3 linked regions of the Massilia sp. METH4 genome follow. Each later gene encodes a partner of the first gene's protein in a complex. Links are inferred from orthologs where the notes say so. Each region holds a gene or a part of one and is shown in the gene's direction. Other genes may lie near its edges.

What was found.
Region 2: the proteins of V6Z91_RS02000 (region 1) and V6Z91_RS24105 are in contact, whole or in part, in a cryo-EM structure (PDB 9GE8), measured with the Escherichia coli proteins. The link is inferred for Massilia sp. METH4 from one-to-one orthologs.
Region 3: the proteins of V6Z91_RS02000 (region 1) and V6Z91_RS24110 are in contact, whole or in part, in a cryo-EM structure (PDB 9GE8), measured with the Escherichia coli proteins. The link is inferred for Massilia sp. METH4 from one-to-one orthologs.

Annotation. Positions count from the first base shown.
Region 1 is NZ_CP146614.1:433,067-436,337, reverse strand. The notes cover bases 71-3,190. They hold V6Z91_RS02000 (FtsX-like permease family protein), read left to right. Parts: upstream 71-424; coding sequence 425-2,956; downstream 2,957-3,190. Other genes in these bases: V6Z91_RS01995 (response regulator), read right to left, coding at 3,117-3,190; V6Z91_RS02005 (adenosine deaminase), read left to right, coding at 71-193. In the rest of the region: more of V6Z91_RS02005, read left to right, coding at 1-70; more of V6Z91_RS01995, read right to left, coding at 3,191-3,271.
Region 2 is NZ_CP146614.1:5,469,518-5,472,440, reverse strand. What follows is about bases 1-2,772. They hold V6Z91_RS24105 (ABC transporter ATP-binding protein), read left to right. Parts: upstream 1-896; coding sequence 897-1,649; downstream 1,650-2,772. Other genes in these bases: V6Z91_RS24100 (NAD(P)H-hydrate dehydratase), read right to left, coding at 1,652-2,772; V6Z91_RS24110 (arylesterase), read right to left, coding at 188-796; mnmH (tRNA 2-selenouridine(34) synthase MnmH), read right to left, coding at 1-191. In the rest of the region: more of V6Z91_RS24100, read right to left, coding at 2,773-2,923.
Region 3 is NZ_CP146614.1:5,470,595-5,473,599, forward strand. What follows is about bases 1-2,854. They hold V6Z91_RS24110 (arylesterase), read left to right. Parts: upstream 1-1,050; coding sequence 1,051-1,659; downstream 1,660-2,854. Other genes in these bases: V6Z91_RS24100 (NAD(P)H-hydrate dehydratase), read left to right, coding at 1-195; V6Z91_RS24105 (ABC transporter ATP-binding protein), read right to left, coding at 198-950; mnmH (tRNA 2-selenouridine(34) synthase MnmH), read left to right, coding at 1,656-2,711; V6Z91_RS24120 (SurA N-terminal domain-containing protein), read right to left, coding at 2,796-2,854. Outside these bases: more of V6Z91_RS24120, read right to left, coding at 2,855-3,005. UniProt on the Escherichia coli protein: TesA is a multifunctional esterase that can act as a thioesterase, lysophospholipase and protease.

The DNA of each region.
Region 1 (3,271 bases):
CGACGACCCGGCGTATTTCGGCGGCTACCTGAACGAGAACTTCCTGGCCGCGTTCGACTCGCTGCCGCTGGGCCTGCAGCACGCGCACGACCTGGCGAAGAACGGCTTCGCCGCCTCGTTCCTGCCGGCGGAGCAAAAGCAGAAGTTCCTCGATGAGGTGGATGCCTATTTTGCGGCGTTCGATGTAGTCTAGTGCGGTGAATCGGACATTCGTTGATCAACGAATTTCTGACTCGGCACACTTAGCCAGTGCCGGCATTTGACCCAAGGCCGATGCCGGGGCGAAGCAGGAATTTCAGGGAGCACTGCTCCTTGATCAGCGTAGCGGTGCCGGCCTGGCAGCCGGCATTCCTGCCGGATCCCTGGGGGCCTCGTCCGCGGTAGCTCTCCAGGCTTAACGAGAACCCTGTTTACTTACACACCCATGTTCCTCCAAGCCCTCCGCATGACCGCGCGCGACTGGCGCGCGGGCAAGCTGCGCTTCCTGCTGGTCGCGCTGATCGTCGCCGTGTCCGCGCTGTCGGCGGCCGGCTTCTTCATCGACCGCCTGCGCGCCGGCCTGGACCGCGATGCGCACCAGTTGCTGGGGGCCGATCTCGTGATCGCCGGCGACCAGCCGCTGCCCGCCGCGTGGCGCGAGGAAGCCACGCGCCGCGGCCTCGTGCTGGCCGACACGGCCATCTTCCCCAGCATGGCCCAGGCGGGCGAGGGCGAGGCGGCGCAATCGGTGCTCGGTTCGCTGAAGGCCGTCAGCGCCGGGTATCCGCTGCGCGGCCGCCTGAAGGTGACGACCGATCCGGACCAGGCCAACGACAACGTGGGCACTCCCACGGCCGATATCCCGGCGCCCGGTACCGCATGGGTCGACGTGGCGGTGCTGCGCGCGCTGAACGCCAGGGTGGGCGACGAGGTGCGCGTGGGCGACGCCACGTTCCGCATCGCCCAGCTGATTGCCGCCGAACCGGACCGCGGCACCGGGTTCGCCAATTTCGCGCCGCGCGTCATGCTGCGGCTCGACGAGCTGGCCAAGACCAACCTGGTGCAGACGGGCTCGCGCATCACCTACCGCCTGCTGGCGGCGGGCGAAGGGCCGGACGGCCGTGCCGCCGTGGCGCGATACGCCGAATGGCTGCGCGGCGAGATCGGCGCCGGCAAGGCGCGCAATATCCGCATCGACACGCTGGAAGAGGGCCGCCCCGAGATGCGCGAGACGCTGGAGCGGGCCGACCGCTTCCTGTCGCTCGTCGGGCTGCTGTCGGCGATGCTGGCCGCCGTGGCGGTGGCGATGGCGGCGCGCCGCTTCATGCTGCGCCACCTGGATGCCTGCGCCATGCTGCGCTGCCTGGGCCTGACGCAGAACCAGGTGACGGCCATCTACCTGATCGAATTCCTGCTGGTGGGCCTGGTGGGCAGCCTCATCGGTGTGCTGGTCGGCTTTGCCAGCCACTTCGTGCTGCTCGAGCTGCTGGGCCGCCTGGTGCAGGCCGAGCTGCCGCCCGTGTCGATCAAGCCCGCCCTGCAGGGACTGGCGACCGGCATGCTGCTGCTGGCCGGCTTCGCGCTGCCGCCGATCCTGCAACTGCGCAATGTGCCGCACAACCGCGTGATCCGCCGCGAGCAGGCGCCGCCGCAGCCGATGGCGCTGGCCACCTATGGCCTCGGTCTGGCCGCCTTTGTCGTGCTGCTGCTGTGGCAGGCGGGCGACCTGAAGCTGGCGCTGTACACCGCGCTCGGCTTCGTCGGCGCGTTCGGCGTGTTCGCGCTGGCCGGCTTCGGCGGCCTGGCGGCGTTGAAATCGCTGCGCACCTCGCTGAAGCATCCGGCGTGGCGTTTCGCCGTCACGTCGCTTCAGCGCCGCCCTGGCGCCACCGTGGTGCAGGTCGTGTCGCTGGCACTGGGCCTCATGGCGCTGCTGGTCCTGACGATCGTGCGCGACGACCTGATGACTTCCTGGCGCAACGCCACCCCGGCGGATGCGCCGAACCACTTCGTGATCAATATCCAGCCGGACCAGAAGGAGGAAATCGCCGCGAAGCTGCGCGCCGGCGGCGCGCACGAAGCGCCGCTGTATCCGATGATCCGGGGCCGCCTGGCGGCCGTCAACGGCAAGCCGATCACGCCGGCCACGTACCCGGAGGGGCGCGCGCGCGGCTTGGCCGAGCGGGAGTTCAACCTGTCGACGATGGCCGAGCTGCCCTCGCAGAACCGGATCACGGCCGGCAAATGGTACGGCGACGCACCCGGCAGCGCCGAGGCTTCCGTCGAGGAAGGGCTGGCGAAAACGCTGGGCCTGAAGCTGGGCGACACCATGCGCTTCGATATCGCCGGCTCGCCGGTGGAAGCGAAGATCACCAGCCTGCGCAAGCTGGAATGGGGGTCGATGCGCGTGAACTTCTTCGTCATCATCAATCCGCGCGCGATGGAGGATACGCCGCAGACGTGGATCACCGCCTTCCACCTGCCGAAGCAGTTCACCGCGTTGGGCACGCGGCTGTCGCGCGACTATCCGAACCTGACCGTGATCGACGTGGGCGGCGTGCTGCGCCAGATCCAGTCCGTGCTCGACCAGGTGATCCAGGCGGTGGAATTCCTGTTCGGCTTCACGCTTGCTTCCGGCCTGCTGGTGCTGTACGCGGCGCTGATGGGTTCCCAGGATGAGCGCACCCGCGAGTCGGGCCTGCTGCGCGCGCTGGGCGCGACCCGCAGCCAGCTGTCCCGCGCGCAGATGATCGAATTCCTGCTGGTCGGCTCGCTGGCCGGCCTGCTGGCCGCCACCGGCGCCGCCGCCATGGGCTGGGGCCTGGCGAAGTACCAGTTCAAGTTCGACTGGGTGTTCAGCCCGGCCGCCTGGATGGCCGGCGTGGCCGTGGGCGCGCTGTGCGCGGCGATCGGCGGCTGGCTGGGCTTGCGCAACGTGCTGCGGCAGCCGCCGTTGCAGACCCTGCGCGAGGCATAGGCGGCAGCCCTGGTGTCGAACATTTTTTCCGGGCGCCGTTCCCGGAAAAAGTGTACGACACCGGTTCTCCCCTGAAGCAATCGCCGGCAGGCGAACACCGGTGTCGCACACCTTTTCCGGATAACCCGCCCGGAAAAGATGTCCGACACCAGCCCGTGGCTCAGGCCGCCAGCACCCCCTGCCGGGCGTTGAGAAATTGTTCGAACGGCGCTGGCGGCGCTGCCAGGTAATGTTCGGGAAAGTCGAACAGCGCCCAGTAATACTTCTCGCGCCCCATGCATACCTGTGGCGCACGGCAGTGGCGATGCCATTCGT
Region 2 (2,923 bases), 5.0 Mb from region 1 along the record:
TCGAACGGGCCGGTCTGCTTGTACAGCGTGCCGACCACCACGCGCTGCTCGTCGTCGAGCACCGGGCAGTTGATCGCATTGGGCAGGTGGTCGAGCGCGAATTCGCCCGGCGTGCGGGCATCGATGATCGTGTCGAACTCGTCCAGGCGGGCCAGCACGTCGTCGATGGAGAGGATTTCGGGATACTTCATTTCGTCCTTATGATGGGCAGCAGGTGCGGCCAGATATTGTTCAGGATGGTCGGATGCGCGCTGGCCAGCGGGTGGATGCGGTCGGCCTGGAACATTTCCATTTTCTCGGCCACGCCATCGAGCATGAAGGGCGCCAGCGCCACTTTTTCATCGCGGCTGATGGCGCCGTACATGGCGAAGAATTTTTCCGAATAATCGCGGCCGTAATTGGGCGGGATGCGGATGCCGACCAGCAGCACGCGCGCGCCGGCCTCGCGCGCCTGCTTCACCATCGCGCGCAGGTTGCTGTCCGCGGCCGGGACAGGCAGGCCGCGCAAGCCGTCGTTGGCGCCCAGCTCGAGCACCACGTAATCGGGCTTGTGCTTCTTCAAGAGGCCGGGCAGCCGCGTGCGGCCGCCGCTGGTGGTTTCGCCGCTGACGCTGGCGTTGACGATGCGGATATCGAATTTCTGCGCTTGCAGCTTGCGCTCGAGCAGCGCCACCCAGCCGGCACCGCGCGCCAGGCCGTATTCCGCAGACAGACTGTCGCCCACCACGAGCAGGGTTTTTGGGGCAGAATAGGCGCTCGTTGCGCCGCCCCAGAGCAGCAGCGTGGCGCCCAGCATCAACCAGAATCGCGAACCGAACCCGGAATCGAACCCCGAATTTAACCCCGAATTTAACCCCGAATTGAACCCTTTAACCAAGCGAAGCAGACCTCGAACCATGCCAGATTTTCCTCACGCGAGCAGCAATTTCATTCCGGACTCGCCTGCATCGCACCATGACGGTGTGCATGCGGCCGGCGCCGCCGGCGCCACCGCGATCGCGGTAACGGGCCTGTCCAAGCGCGTGGCCGATGCGAGTGGCGAGCTGACCATTTTGCACAGCGTGGATTTTACCGTGCAAAAGGGGCAGACGCTGGCAATCGTTGGCGCCTCGGGTTCCGGCAAGTCGACCTTGCTGGGTCTTCTCGCCGGCCTCGATACGCCGAGCGAGGGAAAAGTGCTGATCGACGGTGTCGACATCTTCGCGCTGGACGAGGACGGCCGCGCCGCGCTGCGCAAGGCCAAGCTGGGCTTCGTGTTCCAGTCGTTCCAGCTGCTGCCGCACCTGACGGCCGTCGAGAACGTGATGCTGCCGCTGGAGCTGGCCGGAGATGACGATGCACGGCCGAAGGCCGAGGCGATGCTGGGCCGCGTCGGACTGTCGAGCCGGCTGAAGCATTACCCGAAATACCTGTCCGGCGGCGAACAGCAGCGCGTGGCGCTGGCGCGCGCCTTCGTCACGCAGCCGCCGCTGCTGCTGGCCGACGAACCCACCGGTAGCCTCGATGCGGCGACCGGCGAAGCCGTGATCGCCCTGATGTTCGAGCTGAACCGTGAACACGGCTCGACTCTCGTGCTGGTGACGCACGACCCGGCCATGGCGGCGCGCTGCGCCCGCACGATCACCATCGCGGCAGGGCGCCTCGTGTAAGCTCAGCGGGCGCGCAGCCCCGCGGCCTGGCTCTGCCAGGCCGCGTGCGCCTGCTGCGCCACCAGGCGGTTCAGTGCCACCCGCACGGTGGCAATCAATTCCCCCGCGGTCAGCCCGATGGGGCCCGTGCCCTCGGCCACCAGCACGTCGGCAGCGATGCCGTGCAGCCAGACTGCCGCCAGCGCGCCTTCCCAGACGGGCCAGCCTTGCGCCAGCAGCGCGCCGGCCAGTCCCGCCAGCACGTCGCCGGTGCCGGCCGTGGCCAGGCCCGCGTTCCCGGTGGGGTTGATGGCAAGCCGGCCGTCCGGCGCGGCGATCACGGTGCCCGATCCTTTCAGCACCACGCAGGCACCAAGCCGCGCCGCCAGCTCGCGGGCGGCGGCGAGGCGGTCGGCCTGCACCGCTCCGATCGACGATTCCAGCATGCGCGCCGCTTCCAGCGGGTGCGGGGTGAGCATGGTGCCCGCAGTGCGGGCGGCCACGGCGTCGCGCAATGCCGCGTCGCCGGCCAGCAGGTTCAAGGCATCGGCATCGAGCACCAGCGGCTGTGGCGCCGCGATGGCGGCGCCCAGCAGCCGCGCCGCTTCCGGGCCATTGCCCAGGCCCGGCCCCGCAACGGTGACGGCCGACGCGAAATCCACCTCCTGCGCGGCGCGGCACATCAGTTCGGGCTGGCCTGCGTCCACCGGCAACGGCGGGCCGGCGAAGCACAGGTATACGCGGCCGGCGCCCGCATGCAGCGCGGCGCGGCCGGCCAGCACCGGCGCGCCCGCCATGCCCGGCGCGCCGCCCAGCACGTACACATTGCCGTAGCTGCCCTTGTGGCTGTTGTGCCGCCGCGCGCGCGCGTGGCGCGCGAAAAATGCCGGGTCGTTCAGGTGCATCGCGGCGGGCGGAAACGCCGCCGCTTCCAGCTCCAGGGCGGCGACGATGATGTTGCCGGCATGGTCGCGGCCATCGCAGGTGTGCAGGCCGGGCTTGTCGCCGATGAAGGTCACCGTGTGCGTGGCCCGCACGGCCAGGCCGCCAGGACCGCCGACGATGCAGCCCGTATCGGCATCAAGGCCGCTCGGCACGTCGAGCGCCAGCACCTGGCAGGCGAGGGTGTTCAAGGCGGCCACCAGCGCGGCGGGAGCTCCGTCGAGCGGGCGCCGCAAGCCGATGCCGAACAGGCCGTCGACCACGAGGTTCCAGTCGCCGCCGGCCACTTCCTGCGCCGTCAGGTCGACGAATTGCGCGGCGCTGGCCTGTGCGCGGTGCAGGGCGCGGTCGCG
Region 3 (3,005 bases), 5.0 Mb from region 1 along the record:
GTCTGGGAAGGCGCGCTGGCGGCAGTCTGGCTGCACGGCATCGCTGCCGACGTGCTGGTGGCCGAGGGCACGGGCCCCATCGGGCTGACCGCGGGGGAATTGATTGCCACCGTGCGGGTGGCACTGAACCGCCTGGTGGCGCAGCAGGCGCACGCGGCCTGGCAGAGCCAGGCCGCGGGGCTGCGCGCCCGCTGAGCTTACACGAGGCGCCCTGCCGCGATGGTGATCGTGCGGGCGCAGCGCGCCGCCATGGCCGGGTCGTGCGTCACCAGCACGAGAGTCGAGCCGTGTTCACGGTTCAGCTCGAACATCAGGGCGATCACGGCTTCGCCGGTCGCCGCATCGAGGCTACCGGTGGGTTCGTCGGCCAGCAGCAGCGGCGGCTGCGTGACGAAGGCGCGCGCCAGCGCCACGCGCTGCTGTTCGCCGCCGGACAGGTATTTCGGGTAATGCTTCAGCCGGCTCGACAGTCCGACGCGGCCCAGCATCGCCTCGGCCTTCGGCCGTGCATCGTCATCTCCGGCCAGCTCCAGCGGCAGCATCACGTTCTCGACGGCCGTCAGGTGCGGCAGCAGCTGGAACGACTGGAACACGAAGCCCAGCTTGGCCTTGCGCAGCGCGGCGCGGCCGTCCTCGTCCAGCGCGAAGATGTCGACACCGTCGATCAGCACTTTTCCCTCGCTCGGCGTATCGAGGCCGGCGAGAAGACCCAGCAAGGTCGACTTGCCGGAACCCGAGGCGCCAACGATTGCCAGCGTCTGCCCCTTTTGCACGGTAAAATCCACGCTGTGCAAAATGGTCAGCTCGCCACTCGCATCGGCCACGCGCTTGGACAGGCCCGTTACCGCGATCGCGGTGGCGCCGGCGGCGCCGGCCGCATGCACACCGTCATGGTGCGATGCAGGCGAGTCCGGAATGAAATTGCTGCTCGCGTGAGGAAAATCTGGCATGGTTCGAGGTCTGCTTCGCTTGGTTAAAGGGTTCAATTCGGGGTTAAATTCGGGGTTAAATTCGGGGTTCGATTCCGGGTTCGGTTCGCGATTCTGGTTGATGCTGGGCGCCACGCTGCTGCTCTGGGGCGGCGCAACGAGCGCCTATTCTGCCCCAAAAACCCTGCTCGTGGTGGGCGACAGTCTGTCTGCGGAATACGGCCTGGCGCGCGGTGCCGGCTGGGTGGCGCTGCTCGAGCGCAAGCTGCAAGCGCAGAAATTCGATATCCGCATCGTCAACGCCAGCGTCAGCGGCGAAACCACCAGCGGCGGCCGCACGCGGCTGCCCGGCCTCTTGAAGAAGCACAAGCCCGATTACGTGGTGCTCGAGCTGGGCGCCAACGACGGCTTGCGCGGCCTGCCTGTCCCGGCCGCGGACAGCAACCTGCGCGCGATGGTGAAGCAGGCGCGCGAGGCCGGCGCGCGCGTGCTGCTGGTCGGCATCCGCATCCCGCCCAATTACGGCCGCGATTATTCGGAAAAATTCTTCGCCATGTACGGCGCCATCAGCCGCGATGAAAAAGTGGCGCTGGCGCCCTTCATGCTCGATGGCGTGGCCGAGAAAATGGAAATGTTCCAGGCCGACCGCATCCACCCGCTGGCCAGCGCGCATCCGACCATCCTGAACAATATCTGGCCGCACCTGCTGCCCATCATAAGGACGAAATGAAGTATCCCGAAATCCTCTCCATCGACGACGTGCTGGCCCGCCTGGACGAGTTCGACACGATCATCGATGCCCGCACGCCGGGCGAATTCGCGCTCGACCACCTGCCCAATGCGATCAACTGCCCGGTGCTCGACGACGAGCAGCGCGTGGTGGTCGGCACGCTGTACAAGCAGACCGGCCCGTTCGAAGCGAAGAAGGTGGGCGCGCCGATGGTGGCCGCCAACATCGCCCACCACATCGACACGCTGTGGCACGACAAGCCGCGCGAATGGAAACCGCTCGTCTATTGCTGGCGTGGCGGCAACCGCAGCGGCTCGATGGCGCACATCCTGGCGAAGATCGGCTGGCCGGTGGTGCAGCTCGAAGGCGGCTACAAGGCCTTCCGCACGCGCGTCAACGCCGACCTGGAACAGGCGCCGGAGCTCGATTTCCGCGTGATCTGCGGCACCACGGGCAGCGGCAAGACGCGCCTGCTGGACACGCTGGAGGCGATCGGCGCGCAGGTACTGGACCTGGAACAGCTGGCGGCCCACCGCGGTTCTGTGCTGGGCAACCTGCCGTGCCAGCCGCAACCCACGCAAAAGGCGTTCGAGACCTCGATCTGGGACCGGCTGCGCCGCTTCGATCCCGCATTGCCCGTCTTCGTGGAATCGGAAAGCAAGAAAGTCGGCGCGCTGCGCGTGCCTGCCGCGCTGATGGAACGGATGCGCGCCTCGCCCTGCATCGCCTTGCAGGTGCGGCGCGAGCACCGTGTGCAGCTGCTGATCGAGGACTACCAGCACTTCGCCTGCAATGCGCCGGCGCTGAACACGCAGTTGTCCTACCTGACGGACCTGCACGGCAAGGAAAAGATCGGCAAGTGGCAGCAGATGGCCCTGGAAGGCAAGATGCCGGAGCTGGTCGACGAGCTGCTGGTCGACCATTACGACCCGGCGTACACGCGCTCGATCCACCGCAATTTCACCCAGTATGACCAGGCGCGCGCGATCGAACTGCCCGACATCTCGCCCGCTGCGTTCCTGGCCGCGGCGCGAGCCCTGCACGAGGCCTGACGCGGCCCGGCCGCGCATGGCGGTCGACCAAACGAAAAAGCCACCCGAGGGTGGCTTTTTCCTTGGCCGCCCGGGCTGGCGGAATTACTGCTCGCCCTGCGCCTTCGCGTCGGACGGCTTGTGCACGATCTTCACTTTCGCTTTTTCCTTCAGCACTTCGACATAGTTCACCATGTCTTGCTGGGCGACGATGTTGCCGATCTGTTCGCGGGCCGATGCCAGGCGCGCTTCGTCAGCGGTGGCCGGCTGGTGCACCTTGCCGATGCGGTAGATGCCATAGCCCATGCCCGGCAG